One region of the Priestia sp. JV24 genome, then DNA from elsewhere that is predicted to be linked to it. Evidence: a T-box and tRNA genes for the amino acid it is inferred to sense, from the RefSeq annotation. Region 1 holds a T-box; the other holds one or more tRNA genes.

Region 1 (8,828 bases):
AATCTCTTCGTTAAAAATCTATCACAAAAGTGTGATAGATTTTTTTAGGTTTGTCAGACCTCCTGACAAACCTATTACTATAGAAGAAACTCGGATTTTTTTCTGCTTATAGAGGTGAATATAGCTCATGAAGCCTTTAGCAATCATTAGCACTGGCGTTATATCTGAGCTTCAAAACAAGTGCATTTGAATAATGACCAAAAACGAAGGCATTTTACAATTAATTTTTAGAAAAATAACATCATTTGGAATAAAAATTCCTTTCTCTGCCTATACTGATGGATAACAAACAGATAGTAAGTGAGGGGTAAATTATGCTATATCTTCATGATGTATGGGTTAATTGGTTTGAAGGCGAAGAAAACGGTTATAATGTGTGTCATTTCCATGAGTGGAGAAAAGACGATTGTGTAGAACTGCTCGATCAAGCACCGTTATTAAAAGTAAATCCGCTTTTATTTCATTACATTGAAAATGATCTTTCCGAGCTACCTCAACAACTACTACAAGATGTCTATCAGAAAGCATACATTCGGAAAAATCATGAACGCACGCAGGTTGAATATTGTTTTATTGTTACAGATGGAACGAATATTTTAGCAATTGATACGATGGGATATCATATTCCGATTCGAAAAAGCCGCTTAATTCCAAGACAGGAACAGTTAGTCTATGAGATGATTGCGGATCAAGAAGAGCTAGAATATAAGTTCAGTGAAGACGAGCTGAATAAAAAAGAGCATCATATTCTTTCACCGTCTCCTGAAACGATGAGAGGACTAACACGTAAAGAACGTCAGCTAAAACAGCTGTTATTTATGGCACTTGATCAGCTACATACCACAAAAAATACAGCTCAAATCCGCTACTGGTACACGGAGTGGAATCCAACGAAGTACGAAGATATTCAAGAGATGCCGTTTCAAGACGTGTGGAGTCAGCTATACGATGAAACGAAGTCAGGGTGGTCACCGAAGCATAAATTATTATGCGAGCGCTTAGTAAAAGGACAACCTTTCTTTGAAAAACTTTGGGAAATTGAACAAGAGCCAAAAGTTAATTAAAAAAAACGACTGCATAGCAGTCGTTTTTTTTAACGTTTACGGCCAATTCCCATTGCGTTTCGCATTTTGCGAAGCATTTTATTAGCCGTTGCATTTGCTTTATCGGCACCTTGATCTAAAATATCATCTAGCTCGCTAGAATCAACTAATTCATAATATCTTTTTTGAATTGGAGCGAGTGCTTCAGCTACCACTTTGGCTGTGTCAGCTTTAAAGTCACCATAACCTTTGCCTTCGTACATCGCTTCAATGTCTTCGATCGATTTATTGGCTAGGATCGAATAAATACTTAATAAGTTTGAAATGCCTGGCTTATTTTCTTTATCGTAGCGAACAATACCTTCTGAATCCGTTACGGCACTTTTGATTTTCTTTTCAATTGTTTTAGCGTCATCCAAAAGCGTAATGAAAGCTTTTTGGTTTGGATCGGACTTGCTCATTTTTTTCGTAGGATCTTGAAGAGACATGACGCGTGCGCCCACTTTTGGAATACGTACTTCAGGAATAGTGAAGATATCATTGTATTTTTTGTTAAAGCGCTCAGCTAAGTCACGCGTTAATTCTAAATGCTGCTTTTGATCTTCACCAACTGGAACCAAATCGGTGTTGTATAAAAGAATATCCGCTGCCATTAATGGAGGATAAGTTAGTAATCCTGCTGATACTGCTTCTTTTCCAGCGGACTTATCTTTAAACTGAGTCATACGTTCAAGTTCACCGATATACGCTACGCACTGTAACATCCATCCCGCTTCTGTGTGGGCAGGCACTTCCGATTGAATAAATAAAGTCGATTTTGCTGGATCAATTCCTACCGCTACATACAGAGCAGCAAGGCTGCGAATGTTTTTACGAAGTGCTAAACGATCTTGAGGCGTTGTAATCGCATGCTGATCTACAATACAAAAATGACAGTTATAGTCATGTTGAAGTTCAACAAATTGCTTCATCGCTCCAATGTAGTTACCTAAAGTGATTGTACCGCTTGGTTGAATACCTGAAAAAATTGTTTTCATCAAATCTTCCTTTCATCTGCTCATATATGATGCTAATTTACGGATACAACATAAAAAGGCCCATCCGCTCCTAGCATAAGCTAGGGGCGAATGGACCGCGTTGCCACCCTAATTAGTACACATAATTGTGAACTATCTTTATTCATGTAACGTTGAGGTCAACGTTCAAGCTTTGCACTTGAAAGCTCCAAAGTCCATTCTGCAGGTTTCAATGTTTGTTCTCACCAGCCACAAACTCTCTGAAAATGAAAATTCTGCATACTACTCTTTTTCACAGCTTTAATTATATAGTTATTCGTTATTATAACGCGAAAAAGCAGGAATTTAAACATCTTATCACTAAAAAGTTTTATAAGACAATTTACTGGGATTTTTCAGCGGCAAAAAAAGACAAGAACCTTTTAATTAAAGCATTTCTTGATGAAAATTTGGTGGAGGATTTGGTAAAAATCTTTTATTTAATATTTCTAATGGCTTTGTAATACTATCGTAATACCTATACTACAAAAAAGATTTTAGAAGTCTGACAAGTAGGCACAATCCTTATAAGATAAGGTTTTTTCCCCCATGACAAAAAAATACCATTAAATAATAGTATTGCAATAAATTTTTAAAATATTTATAATAGGCGTAACAAACATATTTTTTACAAAGGTATTACAATTTCTTAATTTTTCAGAAAACACAAAATAGACAATGTTTTGTTTCAATTAGCGAATTTTGTAATGAATGAGTCTTCTACATATTAAGCGCATACATTGGATTTACAGCATGTAAACAATTGATGACAGTTTCATAGAGTAGAAGAATAATTTTGCAGTGAGGTCTTTAATGCTCTACTACGTGAAAAAATAACTGATTATTTTGTATTGAAAGAGGATTAAGAAATTAGTGCATATCAAAAAAATATGGTTGCCACACAAACAAAATTTAATAGGGGGTAACACGCAATGAAGAAAAGGTTGTCGATTCTTTTCAGTTTGCTGCTTGTAATGAGCTTGTTTTTAGCTGCATGTGGATTTAACAAAGAATCTGGTGGCAGTGAAAATGCTAGCAGTGATGGCGGCGAAAAGAAAAAAGAGCAAGAGCTTCGCGTAAACATTAAAACTGAGCCTTTTTCATTAAACCCAGGCTTAGCTAATGATTCAACGTCATCAAACGTATTATTACAAACATTTGAGGGTTTAACTCGTATCGGTAAAGATGGAAAACCTGAAAATGCAATGGCGAAAGATGTGAAGGTCAGCGATGATCAAACTAAATATACGTTTACGATTCGCGACGATGCAAAATGGTCAAATGGTGACCCTGTAACAGCAAAAGATTTCGAATATGCATGGAAATGGGCGTTAGATCCTAAAAACGAATCTCAATATGCATATCAATTATACTATGTTAAAAATGCACAAGCTGCCAATGAAGGAAAAGGTTCATTAGATGATGTTGCCGTTAAAGCAACAGATGATAAAACGCTTGAGGTAACATTAGAAAACCCAACGCCATATTTCTTAGAATTAACAGCTTTCTATACGTACTTCCCAGTGAATACGAAAATTGCTGAATCAAATGAAAAATGGTACACAAATGCAGGCGAAAACTATACGTCAAACGGTCCTTTCAAGCTTAAAGCTTGGAAACATAATGACAAAATCGAGTTAGTTCCTAATGAAAACTATTGGGATAAAGATGCTGTAAAACTTAAAAAAGTTGAAATGTACATGATCAATGATAACAACACTGAACTTTCAATGTTCAAAAACGGTGAATTAGACTGGGCGGGTATGCCTACTGGTCAATTACCGGCTGATGCACTTCCTGAATTAAAGAAAGACGGTTCATTAAACATTCAAGAGATTGCAGGTACTTACTGGTACAAGTTTAATACAGAACAAAAACCTTTAGACAACGTGAACATTCGTAAAGCATTAGCTTATGCAATTGATCGTAAAGGTATTACAGAACAAATTACAAAAGACGGTTCAGTTCCAGCGATGGCGGCTGTACCACCAACAATGTTTGAAGATAACAAAAAAGGTTACTTCAAAGACAATGATGTGAAAAAAGCAAAAGAATATTTAGAAAAAGGCTTGAAAGAAATGGGCCTTAAAGATGCTTCAGAACTACCAGCAATTAAGGTTTCATACAACACGGATGAAAAACATGCAAAAATTGCACAAGCTGTTCAAGATATGTGGAAGAAAAACCTTGGCATTAAAGTACAGTTAGACAACTCTGAGTGGGCTGTTTACATTGAAAAGTTACACCAAGGAGATTATCAAGTTGGACGTATGGGCTGGTTAGGAGATTTTAACGATCCAATTAACTTCTTAGAATTGTTCCGTGATAAAAAAGGCGGAAACAATGATACAAACTGGGAAAACCCAGAATATAAAAAGTTATTAATTGACTCTCAAAAAGAAACAGATCCTAAAAAACGTCAGGCAATGTTGAAAAAAGCAGAAGGTATCTTCATGGATGAAATGCCAGTGGCACCAATCTACTTCTACACAAACGCTTGGGTACAAGACAAGCAGCTGAAAGATGTTGTGATGTCTGGACTTGGAGACATTCAGATTAAGTGGGCTCATTTTGAGTAAGTAACATCAATTATGACAAAGGGTATATGGGGCCTGGTGCTCCATATACTTTTCTTTCTTGTGCGCGAATTTTGTAAAAATATGGAGGTGTGTCAGGGTGTTCAAATATATAGGAAAACGACTTATTTATATGTTTCTATCATTATGGCTAATCGTAACAGCAACCTTTTTCTTAATGCGTGCTGTTCCGGGAGGTCCATTCACATCAGAAAAGCAGCTTCCCCCTGAAATTCAAAAAAATCTAAATCAGTATTACGGTTTAGACCAGCCTTGGTACCATCAGTACTTTGATTATTTAACATCAATTTTAAAGTGGGATTTTGGTCCATCTTTCAAATATAAAGGCCAAACGGTAAACGATTTGATCAACGGCGGATTCCCTGTTTCATTCATGCTAGGGATGGAAGCTATTTTAATAGCAATTGCTATTGGTGTAGTACTTGGTGTTATTGCTGCCTTAAAACATAATAAGTGGCAAGATTACACGGCGATGGTTATTGCAGTTCTAGGAATCTCAGTTCCGAGTTTTATTATGGCAGCGGTATTACAATACGTTCTGGCTATGAAACTACAAATTTTTCCGGTTGCACGCTGGGAATCTTGGGCACACACGGTGTTACCAGCTCTCGCGCTCGCTTCAACCCCTATGGCATTTATCGCACGGTTAACTCGTTCGAGTATGCTTGAAGTATTAAGCAATGATTATATTCGTACAGCGAAAGCAAAAGGTTTAAGCAGAGGCGTTATTACAGTTAAGCACGCCATGCGAAATGCGATGCTTCCAGTCGTATCCTATATGGGACCTTTAGTAGCAGGGATTTTAACGGGTAGCTTTGTTATTGAAAAAATATTTGGTATCCCGGGATTAGGTTCACACTTTGTACTCAGTATCTCAAACCGAGATTATACAACGATTATGGGCGTAACGGTGTTCTACAGTATTTTACTACTTTTTTGTATCTTGCTTGTAGATATTGCATACGGATTCATTGACCCTCGAATTAAACTTACAGGTGCTAAGAAAGGAGAGTAACTATGCAGCAACTTCCAAAAATTCCTAAAGAAATGTTTGAAACAGCAGGGATTGACCACGCTCAGGCAGAAAAGATTGAAAAACCGAGTCTTTCATTCTGGCAAGATGTTTTTATTCGTTTTCGCAAAAACAAGCTTGCTATGTTTGGTGTAGTACTAATGGTTCTCCTTGTTTTTATGGCTATATTTGGTCCATTGATGGTGAAATATGATTATGCAACCAATGATTTGCTGAATGCTAATCAGGCTCCATCTTCTGAGCACTGGTTCGGTACAGATGAATTAGGGCGTGATGTTTTTGCTCGCACGTGGGAAGGCGCTCGTATTTCATTATTTATCGGGTTAGCAGCAGCTTTAATTGATTTATTCATTGGCGTAGTTTGGGGAAGCATCTCTGGATACCGCGGCGGCCGTACGGATGAAACAATGATGCGTGTTGCGGATATCTTATATGGTGTTCCTTACCTTTTACTCGTTATTATTTTAATGGTTATGCTTGGCCAAGGGTTAGGCACGATGATTTTGGCGATGACCATTACCGGCTGGATTAACATGGCCCGTATTGTACGTGGACAAGTATTGCAGTTGAAAAACCAAGAGTACGTAATGGCTTCACAAACATTAGGAGCAACAACAAAACGTATTTTATTTAAACATCTTATTCCTAATGCGACAGGTCCAATTTTAGTAACAATGACACTAACGATTCCTTCAGCAATCTTTACAGAAGCATTTTTAAGCTACTTGGGACTAGGCGTTCCGGCACCGCTTGCAAGTTGGGGAACAATGGCTTCAGAAGGCTTACCTGCTTTGGAATACTATCCTTGGCGCTTATTTTTCCCAGGTTTGTTTATCTGTTTAACAATCTTAGCGTTCAACGTAATTGGTGATGGATTACGAGATGCGTTAGATCCAAAACTACGTAAGTAAGGAAGTGGACTCATATGTCACGTTTATTAGAAGTAAAGAATTTAGCTGTATCATTTAAAACATATGGCGGAGAAGTTCAAGCTGTTCGCGGCGTTAACTTCCATTTAAATAAAGGTGAAACTTTAGCAATTGTTGGTGAGTCAGGATCTGGTAAAAGTGTAACTTCACAAACGATCATGCGCCTTATTCCGATGCCTCCTGGCCGAATCAAAAGCGGTGAAATGCTGTTTGACGGCATTGATTTAGCTAAGAAAACGGATAAAGAAATGGAAGCTATTCGCGGTAAAGATATCGGTATGATCTTCCAAGATCCGATGACTTCCTTGAATCCAACGATGAAAGTTGGGGCTCAAATTGGTGAAGTCGTAATTAAGCATTCCAAAGTGTCTAAAGCAGAAGCGAAAAAACGGGCAGTCGAGTTATTAACGCTTGTAGGAATTCCTTTTCCAGAACAGCGTGTGAATCAATATCCGCATGAATTCAGCGGCGGGATGAGACAGCGTGTTGTCATTGCGATGGCTCTTGCTTCTAATCCGAAGCTATTGATCGCTGATGAACCAACAACGGCGCTTGATGTAACAATTCAAGCCCAAATTTTAGAGTTGATGAAAGACATTCAGAAAAAAACGGATACCTCTATTATCTTTATTACCCATGATCTTGGTGTAGTAGCAAATGTAGCAGATCGAGTAGCCGTTATGTACGCTGGTCAAATTGTTGAAATGGGCACAGTGGATGAAGTGTTTTACGATCCAAAACATCCGTATACGTGGGGACTGCTAGCTTCTATGCCAAGCTTAGACAACGAGGCAGAAGAAGAGCTGGCTGCTATTCCTGGAACGCCGCCAGATTTAACGAATCCTCCAAAAGGAGATGCATTTGCAGCGCGAAATCCATACGCAATGAAAATTGATTTTGAGCAAGAACCTCCAATGTTCAAAATATCTGATACGCACTATGCGAAAACATGGCTGTTACATCCCGATGCACCAAAAGTAGAGCCGCCTGCTTCAGTTCAGCGCCGCATGCGTAAAGTTGATAATGTATACAGTACACCTGTACTCGTAGCGAAGGATGGTGAATAACATGACAGATAAATTATTAGAGATTAAAGACTTAAAGCAACATTTTTTCACAAGTAAAGGAACAATTAAAGCAGTTGATGGTCTGACGTTTGACATCTTCCGCGGAGAAACATTAGGGCTTGTAGGTGAATCCGGTTGCGGAAAGTCAACGACAGGCAGAACGATTATTCGTTTATATGACGCTACTAGCGGTGAGGTACTATTTAATGGCGAAAATGTACATGGTCGCAAATCACGCTCAGAGCTTAAAAAATTCAATCGTAAAATGCAAATGATTTTCCAAGATCCATATGCGTCGCTTAACCCTCGTATGACCGTAGCAGATATCATAGCAGAAGGCATTGATATTCACGGTTTAGCTAAGACGAGAAAGGAGCGTATGGCAAAGGTTCACGAGCTTCTTGAAACAGTGGGGCTTAACAAAGAACATGCAAATCGCTATCCACATGAGTTTAGTGGTGGCCAGCGTCAGCGTATCGGTATCGCAAGAGCACTGGCAGTAGAACCTGATTTTATCATCGCAGATGAACCAATCTCAGCTTTGGACGTGTCTATACAAGCTCAAGTTGTTAACTTAATGAAGAAGTTACAGCGTGAACGTGGACTAACATATTTATTTATCGCCCATGATTTGTCAATGGTAAAATACATCAGTGACCGCATCGGCGTTATGTACAGAGGTAAGATTGTAGAGCTTGCACCAAGTGATGAACTTTATCGAAACCCTGTTCATCCATATACAAAAGCGTTACTTTCAGCTATTCCGCTTCCCGATCCTGACAGTGAAAAAACGCGTCAGCGCAAAATTTATGATCCAAGTATCCATGACTATAACGGTGAAGAACCGGAGCTTAGAGAAGTATCTCCAGGTCACTACGTGTCTTGTTCTCAAGCAGAGTTTGCCACATATACAACATAACAAAAACGATCTCACAACGAGGTCGTTTTTTATTTAGTTATCAAAGAACACTAAGCTTCAAGTTGCAAAAAACATGTAAGAACAAGTAACATTAGCGCTTTACAGGTATTATACAGTAAAGGATTGATAAATACTATTGAAAATTTTCAGAATTTTATATTTAAGACAAAATATCTATGTATAAA
Region 2 (8,828 bases), on a different contig from region 1:
CCGAATAATCCGACAAACCAAGGAAATAAAATCTCGGCACTTCGTGCAATCACTTCTATTCCTAGGCGTACTCCTACGATGACGACACCCATAAATGCAATGTGGATGGCTGTTAGCGGCGTGTAGGGAAGGATTTGAGTGGTAAGAAAATTTCCTACATAGTAAAGAACTTGACTGCTGATAAATAAATTAGATAACACAAAAACAGCAGAAATAATCTTTCCAAATAGTTTGCCTAAAATTTTTTCGTTCATTTCCATCAGCGTAAGCGTGGGAAACATTTTTCCTAGTGAGGTAAAAAGCAAAACTAAGCCAATTCCTGATGCTACGCCGAAGAGTGATGCAATCCAGGCATCTTGATGAGCATCAGCTGTAATAGCGGCAGGTACAACAATAATTGTGCTTCCGATGCTATATAAAGTTACTAATTTGCGAAACTGCGCAGCTGAAATATTGATTTCATTAAGCAAAATGAGCACATCCTTTTGCCATATACACTAATTAAGTGATCCAACGGAATAATAAGTGACTTAAAGGTTGAAACATTACTTCTACCCAATCAGAAGGGTTCGTTAAAGGCAGCCGAAAGATTTTTGCAAGAGCGATTATGATACTGATTGTCATGAATACCATAAAAATGTTCCGTTCCTTTTTATGAGAGTGTTGAGGTAATCTTTTTGTTTCCATCCATATAATCCCTGCACAAATGATCAAAAAGAAAAGAAACAAGTGCATGCAGTCAACCCCAATACATTTTTTCGTTCAGATAAGCTATTCGTATGATGTCCGCTAAAGAAAGTGATTATACATTTTTGTAAGATATAGAAAGCATTTCAGGAGATAGAAGATATTTTTTAGGGCTCTTATATGATTGAGGGATTTGTTATGAGGAATATTCATTTAGCTTTAACCTATTGAAGCGTCGTATGAATAAGTAGAAAAATGCCACACTAAAGAGTGAACAAATGGAAAGGAGCACTATGATGAAAAAATACCCATACAATAAAGATAAACAACAATCGTTTCAAGCAGCGCAGCAGGGGCATAAAGAAGCAGTAGATGCATATGAACAGGCAAATGAAGCTAAAAATGATGCATCGTACGGCCATGAAGCGAAGCAAGCAATAGGTGAAGTGAATGAAGCCTCTCAGCAAATTGAGAATGCGCTTGAAAATGCTTCTGAAACACAGCGTCAGCGTTTAACAGAGTTTCAGCAAGATATAAAAGATATGGAGAACGATCTTAATCAATAAAAGAGCCGCTGTTTTACTTAGGCAGGTTCACAATAGAGAGTATAAATTGTAAAAGCAGAAGGTAATGAACTTCTGCTTTTTTTGTCGTGTAAGCAGTATTTACGCTCATTTTTTAATCTAAATGAAGGCTAAATAAATTTCCACCCATACATATACATATTTTGGGGCATTAAGGGTATAGAGTAGTAATTTAATTAAGGAGGATGATTATGAAAGCAGTAACTTTTCAAGGTGCAAAGGATATCCAAGTAAAAGAAGTAGAAGATCCATCTTTGAAGAAAAAAGACGACATTATTGTTAGGATTACATCTACAGCTATTTGCGGTTCGGATTTACATATCTACCAAGGTGCTCTCCCTGCTGAAAAAGGATACGTTATTGGCCATGAACCAATGGGGATTGTAGAAGAAGTGGGTCCAGAGGTAACAAAAGTAAAAAAAGGAGACAGAGTAGTTTTACCGTTCAATATTTCGTGCGGGACCTGTTATTATTGTCAGCATGATTTAGAAAGTCAATGTGATAACTCTAATCCTAATAAGGAAATCGATACAGGAGGATACTTCGGGTTCACTGAACGATACGGAAATCACCCAGGAGGACAGGCTGAACTATTACGTGTTCCCTTTGGGAATTTTATGCCATTTGTAATTCCGCCCTCCTGTGAGCTTGAAGATGAGGCATTGTTATTTATGTCTGATGTTCTGCCAACCGCTTATTGGAGTGTAGAAAATTCCGGAGTTGGACCTGGGGATACAGTAGTGGTTCTTGGCAGCGGCCCCATTGGATTAATGACTCAAAAGTTTGCATGGATGAAAGGTGCTAAACGGGTCATCGCTGTTGATAACGTTCCATATAGATTAAAACGAGCTAAACAAATGAATAACGTAGAGTGCTTTAATTTTGATAAATACGACGATATGGGAAGCTATATTAAAGAGGTAACCGGTGGTGGAGCAGATGTTGTAATTGACTGTGTAGGAATGGATGGAAAGAAATCACCAGTAGAAGCGATTGAACAGAAACTCAAGCTGCAAGGAGGAACGTTAAGTGCTATTCAAATTGCACTAAAAGCAGTAAGGAAATTTGGCACAATTCAGCTAACAGGTGTATATGGATCAATATATAATATGTTTCCTCTTGGGAACATTTTTGAAAGAAACATCACTTTAAAAATGGGACAGGCTCCAGTAATTCATTACATGCCAGAATTATTCAAAAAAATTACAGATAGGGAGTTTGATCCTACAGAAATAATTTCTCATAAAATCCCTCTTGATCAAGCGAGTGAAGCTTATGAAATGTTTAACAATCATCAGGATGAATGTACAAAAGTTATCTTAAAACCATAATCAAGCATATATCTCCTTAAATATGTATAAAGAAAAAATTGAGAATTATTTTTACAATAATCATATCTATTTGAAAGAGGCTGGAACAAAAGCATGTTATTTGAAGGAAGATCCGAGCACGTTTGATTCTTGATGGAGAATCGAATGCGTTCGGATTTTTTTATTGATAGTGTAAACGTAAGTTTCGTGTATATAATTGCTTCTAGCTGTTGTTTGGGAGGAAAGGCGAAGACTTGCACGGAAATCAACAGGGGTGTAACAAATAATCCATCATTCCATTCTTATTTTAAAAGGTATAGAAGTTAAAAAAGTAAGAATCCTAATAAAAAGAAACGATAAGAATGGAGAGGGATTGTGACAGGAAACATGCTAATAAATATACTAATAATGATTGTCGTATTGTACTTCATATATATATTCGCAACTGCAGTGGTACTGTTTTATGTCCCTTTGCATAAGGGAAAAGACCTAAAATTAATGAATACTGAGAATTTTTACGGGAAGAAAGAATCCACAGATCGAGTTATGCTTTTGGAAAACGGTTATTTTTCAGGGCTTGTTCGGATGCAGATGATTCAAGAAGCGAGGCATACAATTGATATTGCGTACTTTTCCATCGGTAAAGGTCGTTCTGCGGATTTACTTATGGGCGCTTTATTCGAAGCTGCGGATCGAGGTATACGTATTCGCGTGCTGTTAGACGGGATCTCTCATGGGTTAAAAGGCAAGAGAAAAAATGTTCTTTATGCTTTAGCTTTCCACAATAATATAGAATTAAAGTACTATGAGCCCTTCACTATTTTTAAACCTTGGACATGGCATAATCGTCTTCACGATAAAATAATAGTAGTCGATGGCCAATTAGGTATTAGTGGAGGACGAAACATTGGAGATAAATACTTGGCCAGTCAACCAAATAAAAATTTTGTCTATGACCGTGATGTGCTAATTTATAACACAAAGCAAGAAAGTTATAGTGTCATTGTCTCAATGGAGAAGTATGTAGAGAAATTATGGAACCACCCGTATACCCGCAAAGCTTTTCCAAAGCTCAAGAAAACTAAACAATTTCGGGGCCTTTCAGGCAAGAAATTGTTAATAGATCAATACGAAGAGGCAAAAAAAGCAAATGAACCTTTTGTCCATCCTTATATTGTATGGAGAGAATCAACGATGCCTACAAGAAAGGTTTCTTTTATTACAAATCCTATTCAACGAATAAATAAAAGCCCTTTTATATGGAAAACATTTATTAAGCTTTCCCAACAAGCTGAAAAATCCATTGTTGTTCAAAGCCCTTATATCGTACCAACAAAAGAGATGGAACAGTATATAGATAAGCAAGTAAAACCAAAAGTGCAAAGAATTATTTTAACTAATTCTATTACATCCACTCCAAATGCTATGGCTTTTTCTGCATACTTGGGAGTAAAGAATCGCGTTATAAAAGCTGGTTCGAAGCTTTATGAATATCAAAAGCCCTATTCAATTCACGGGAAATCTGTTGTTTATGATCAGCGTTTAAGTGCAGTTGGTTCTTTTAACTTAGATTCACGTTCTGTATTTTTAAATACTGAATCCATGGTTATGATAGATAGTGAAGAATTTGCAGCCGAGCTAACAGGAGCTATTGAAACTAAGATTTCTCACAGTGCGCTTGTAGGAAATGAGGGAGAACCTGTTGATCTTAATACGGATTCTCAAAAAAATGTCCCTCCTGTAAAGTCTGCACTCCTACATATCCTTTCAGTCTTCACGCGATTTTGGAGACATTTTGTATAGTACTGTGTTACAGCAGAGTCTTTAAAAACAAATAGCGGAGATTAAAGAGGACTGCAGCTGGGGAAGGGAATGTGTAAAAAACTGTGATATGCCTCACAGTTTTTTTGAAACCCCTAGTACTAGTTATGATTCTTAAAAAGCCCTATTGACGAAATTTCATATATGTTTTATTATAATATAGCGTCGTTAATAAACGAGGTTCTTTTGAAGAAATCATTTCTAGGGGCATAGTTTAAAGGTAGAACTACGGTCTCCAAAACCGTCAGTGTGGGTTCGATTCCTACTGCCCCTGCCATTTTGGAGTTATCTTTTAACTCACACGCGGGTGTGGCGGAATTGGCAGACGCGCTAGACTTAGGATCTAGTGTCTTATGACGTGGGGGTTCAAGTCCCTTCACCCGCATCTTTACTTTCATATACGCGCGGAAGTAGTTCAGTGGTAGAACACCACCTTGCCAAGGTGGGGGTCGCGAGTTCGAACCTCGTCTTCCGCTTCTTTTCAAAAGCAGTTTGCATGTGCAAACTGCTTTTTTTGTTGTAGAAATAAAGAGTTTTATTATGCTGTTTTTAATCAGAAATAGTTTATTAAAGCAGTACTGCTTATACGTGTTGTTTTCGTGAATATACACATAATATTGGGGTTACATTAAAAGCTAATGAACGACGTGAAGACATCTAATATGGTATTTAAGATAGGGGAGAGTCCTATGGAATCTAGTTGGTTTTCAATTATACCGTTTTTAATTGTTATTCCAATAGCTATTTTCACCAAACAAGTGCTGCCAGGGTTGTTTCTAGGCTTATTAGTAGGCGCTTATTTGATTGATCATTCGATTGTCGGAGGTGTTGAAAAGCTACTTCACTACATTGTACAAGCTCTTAGAAATAAAAGTAATATAGAAATCGTCGTCTTTTTATACGCATTTTCAGGGCTTATCGGAATGATTAAGATGGCTGGAGGAGTGAAGGGTTTTGTAGAAACAGCTGCAGAAAGAATTGATACAAGAAAAAAAGCTCTTATTTTAACCTATGTTTCAACCATTGGAACATTCAGTGCTCCCACATTTCGTTTTGTGACGATCGCGCCCATTATGAGAGCATTACTCAAAAAGGTGAAAATGACGACAGCAGAGCTAGGGTTTGTTATTGAAACAACTGCTACTCCTGTTATCGTCTTAATTCCTGTGGCAACGGCATTTGTAGGGTATATGGTCTCAATCATTCAAATGGCAATTGATCATCAAGGCATAAAACAAGACGCTTATTCTTTGTTTATTCAAAGCATTCCGTATAACTTCTTTTCGATTGTGATTATTCTGGTAGGGATTTATTTCAGCTTTTTTCATCATTCAACATCTACGGCTCCTATGAAGCTTGAGGAAGAAGACGAAAAAGATTGGCATGATTGTCATCCTTGCGTGTCGAAGGATTTGCCTTCTAAGCCTTGGAATTTGTTAGTACCTTTACTTGTTGTGATTTCACTTACCTTACTTTTAACATGGTGGAGCGGGCATCATAAGAGCCACAGCTTTTTTGAAGCATTTATTAAAGCAGACGTGTTAGAAGCGATGGTAGTAGCTTTAATTATCACTACGTTAATTACCCTCATTTTTTTCTTGTTTCAGCGCTTTACATTACAGAATTTGCTTAATGGTTTTATCACAGGAGGCAATGACTTAATGTCCGTTATTCTGCTGTTATCGGTAGTATGGGGATTATCCGCTGTTACAGAAGACTTAGGTTTTTCAAATTTTGTGACGGCACATTCTAAGTGGATTCCTCAAATGTTTGTCACTCCGTTCATGTTTATCTTTGGAGCCGCTATTTCTTACTTTATCGGATCTGCTTGGGGAACGTGGGGGATCTTAATGCCGCTTGGCATATCGCTTGCAAGTTCTGCAGATCTTTCTTTGCCATTGATTATCGGTGCGGTGTTTGCGAGCGGTTCATTTGGAGCGTTTTCTTCACCTTTAAGCGACGATACGAATACCATCGCCAAAATATTAGATTTATCGGTTATTGAATATGCCAAGTATAAATTAAAGCCAGCTTTAATTGCAGCGGGAATAACAGTAGCTTTTTATCTTGTTGTATCTTTCTTGTTTTGAATGAGGGAAATAGCCATCTAGTATCAATTTTTTATTTTTTTCAGCTTAAAGTATGCATACAGTCCTAATGATAGGCACACTAGTATGATACAAGTAAGCGGAAATAAGATGGTATTAACAAAATGATCATAAAACCATATATACAAAAAAATCACCTCGATAAATTAAGCCATTTTTCTATTTATTAGAGATACACGATCTGTGTTGCTTCTTCCTATTTTTCAAAAAGGCGATAATCAGAAGCAGTATGGGTACGATAGAAAATAGCGGCATATGTAAAAGAAATCTCGCTACGTGTAACCCTTCATAAAGATGTTCTTAAAAATTACTAGCGATGGTAATCGACAAAAACAACACAATGATGCCTAAAGGATACGCTAGTTGTGAAGGAGATTTAATTTTAAATAAAGTAGCAGTACCTATTAATAAAGGTAAGGTTCTCAGACAGCAGATTCTTAAGAGAAGACTCTGTTTGTTCATTGCTCGCTCTTTCTGTAGGAATTGATCTTTTTCAAGGAACGAACGTACTGCAGGCACTATACAATGCTTTAAGCCCGTTTCGTGTAATGGAAGTGGCCGAATTATTTGTCCTTTTTTCTCTTTTGTTTTTCTTTTTCGCGGAGTCACTTTATCTTGTTTTAAAGAAGCGGCACCAAAAACAACAGCAACTTGGTGCAAAGAGGTTTTTATCTCTTCACTATCGAAACAAGCGTATAGAAAGATAGCTTTGAGATAGGGGAGAACCACATGAACATTGAGACTAACAGATTACTAATACGCAAATTTAACTATGAAGATTGGCAGGAGGTCTACGCATATACATCTGATGCTAATGTCATGAAGTACATACCAGAAGGTGTTTTTAGTAAGGATGATGCGAAGAAATTTGTAAATGAAAATATGAAAGGAAACGTTAAAAACTTTCCAGTTGTATTAAAAAATGAAAACATCATAATTGGTCATATCGTCTTTTTTAACTATTTTGGGGACCATACTTATGAAATTGGCTGGGTATTCAATGCTCTCTATCATCAGAAAGGATATGCTTCAGAAGCGGCAAAAGCAATAGTGGACTATGGTTTTAACACAATGAAACTGCATCGGATTATTGCTACTTGTCAACCTGAGAATACGTCTTCTTATCGTGTTATGGAGAAAATCGGGATGAGAAGAGAAGGGTATTTTAAAAAATGTATTCCAACTGATAAAGGATGGTGGGATGAATATTATTACGCGATTTTAAAAGAAGAGTGGAAATGAGCTTTACTTTTACGGAATTGCATTTTCCAAGTTGTAAAGACGAAAACAAGCCCAATTTTAAAAAAATGAGCAGAACAGCAAACCAAAACGTCTAGGCAGACATACAATAAGCTATCCATGAGAAACACCCCATGTTTGAACCTTCTTTGTTTTAGCAACAGAAAATTACGTTGAAAGGGAGTGCTTGTATGTCTAATGCTGGATGTGGATTTGGTTCTGGTTTCGCTTTATTAGTTGTATTATTTATTCTATTAGTAATTATCGGATGTAGTTGTTATAGCGGTGGTTATGGTGGCGGATACGGCTGCTAATTATATCACTGAAAAGCCTAAAGGATACCCTTTAGGCTTTTTTGTGTTCATTATAAAAAGCTGGAAGAGATGATTAATCAGCAGGCTCAGTATCAACATGCGATTCAATTTTCTTCTCTTTCGGCAATTGGTCAATAGAAGCCCAAGGCACGCGGCGAGGCTTATATTCAATCGCATCAGTAGAGTAAACGGCCACGCTTACGACTCCTCCGTGTACCTGCGCTCGAATCAACAAAGGATCACTATACGTATTTTTAAAGTGAAAGTCAGGTCCATACCAGCTGACGGTAGCGTCTCGCCCAGGAGGTACGTAGGAAACGCTGCGGCTGTGTGAGTAGCGCTGCGTAATCGTTACGCCAGCGTTATCGACGGCGTTAAATAAAGTAGAAGAAACCTGGCAAATTCCTCCTCCAACTCCTTCAGAATACTCTCCTTTTACAATGATTGGCGCACGCATATACCCTTTTGCTGCCGTTCTTTTTCCAACGGTTTGATTAAAAGAGAAAACTTCCCCAGGAAATATAACGCTGCTGTCTAGTGATTCAGCTGCAAGAGAAATATTGTGAGAACGATTTTTATTATGAGGGTTAAATACTGTATGATAATGACCGATTTGCTTAATTCGAATCGTTGCAAGCAGCTCCTTATCTACGCGAGGCGGAACAGGAAGCGTCGGGATTTCTAATGTTGACGTACCGCCGTTAAAAAAATAAGTATAAAATTTCTCCGCAAAATCTTTATGATATAGTTTGACACCCGCTTGCT

What was found. A T-box is a leader RNA that pairs with one kind of tRNA and senses whether it is charged. The one in region 1 lies ahead of trpS (tryptophan--tRNA ligase), so its partner is inferred to be a tRNA-Trp.
Region 2: it encodes a tRNA-Trp, which carries the amino acid that the T-box ahead of trpS (tryptophan--tRNA ligase) is inferred to sense. The anticodon was not compared.

What each region holds. Positions count from the first base shown of each region.
Region 1 covers NZ_JAPCIN010000010.1:81,291-90,118, forward strand. The annotation lists gene opp4C (oligopeptide ABC transporter permease) at 1-14, shown strand, start outside; gene OK414_RS03290 (YjbA family protein) at 315-1,064, shown strand; gene trpS (tryptophan--tRNA ligase) at 1,094-2,083, opposite strand; T-box leader at 2,160-2,364, opposite strand; gene OK414_RS03300 (peptide ABC transporter substrate-binding protein) at 3,031-4,677, shown strand; gene OK414_RS03305 (ABC transporter permease) at 4,775-5,710, shown strand; gene OK414_RS03310 (ABC transporter permease) at 5,713-6,639, shown strand; gene OK414_RS03315 (ABC transporter ATP-binding protein) at 6,654-7,724, shown strand; gene OK414_RS03320 (ABC transporter ATP-binding protein) at 7,726-8,643, shown strand.
Region 2 covers NZ_JAPCIN010000015.1:408,562-417,389, forward strand. The annotation lists gene OK414_RS11420 (GerAB/ArcD/ProY family transporter) at 1-479, opposite strand, end outside; gene OK414_RS11425 (hypothetical protein) at 984-1,253, shown strand; gene OK414_RS11430 (zinc-dependent alcohol dehydrogenase) at 1,463-2,602, shown strand; gene OK414_RS11435 (phospholipase D-like domain-containing protein) at 2,990-4,384, shown strand; tRNA gene OK414_RS11440 (tRNA-Trp) at 4,606-4,679, shown strand; tRNA gene OK414_RS11445 (tRNA-Leu) at 4,706-4,787, shown strand; tRNA gene OK414_RS11450 (tRNA-Gly) at 4,807-4,878, shown strand; gene OK414_RS11455 (Na+/H+ antiporter NhaC family protein) at 5,092-6,492, shown strand; partial or broken gene OK414_RS11460 (spore gernimation protein KB) at 6,670-6,918, opposite strand; gene OK414_RS11470 (GNAT family N-acetyltransferase) at 7,240-7,752, shown strand; gene OK414_RS11475 (YjcZ family sporulation protein) at 7,941-8,063, shown strand; gene OK414_RS11480 (VanW family protein) at 8,137-8,828, opposite strand, start outside.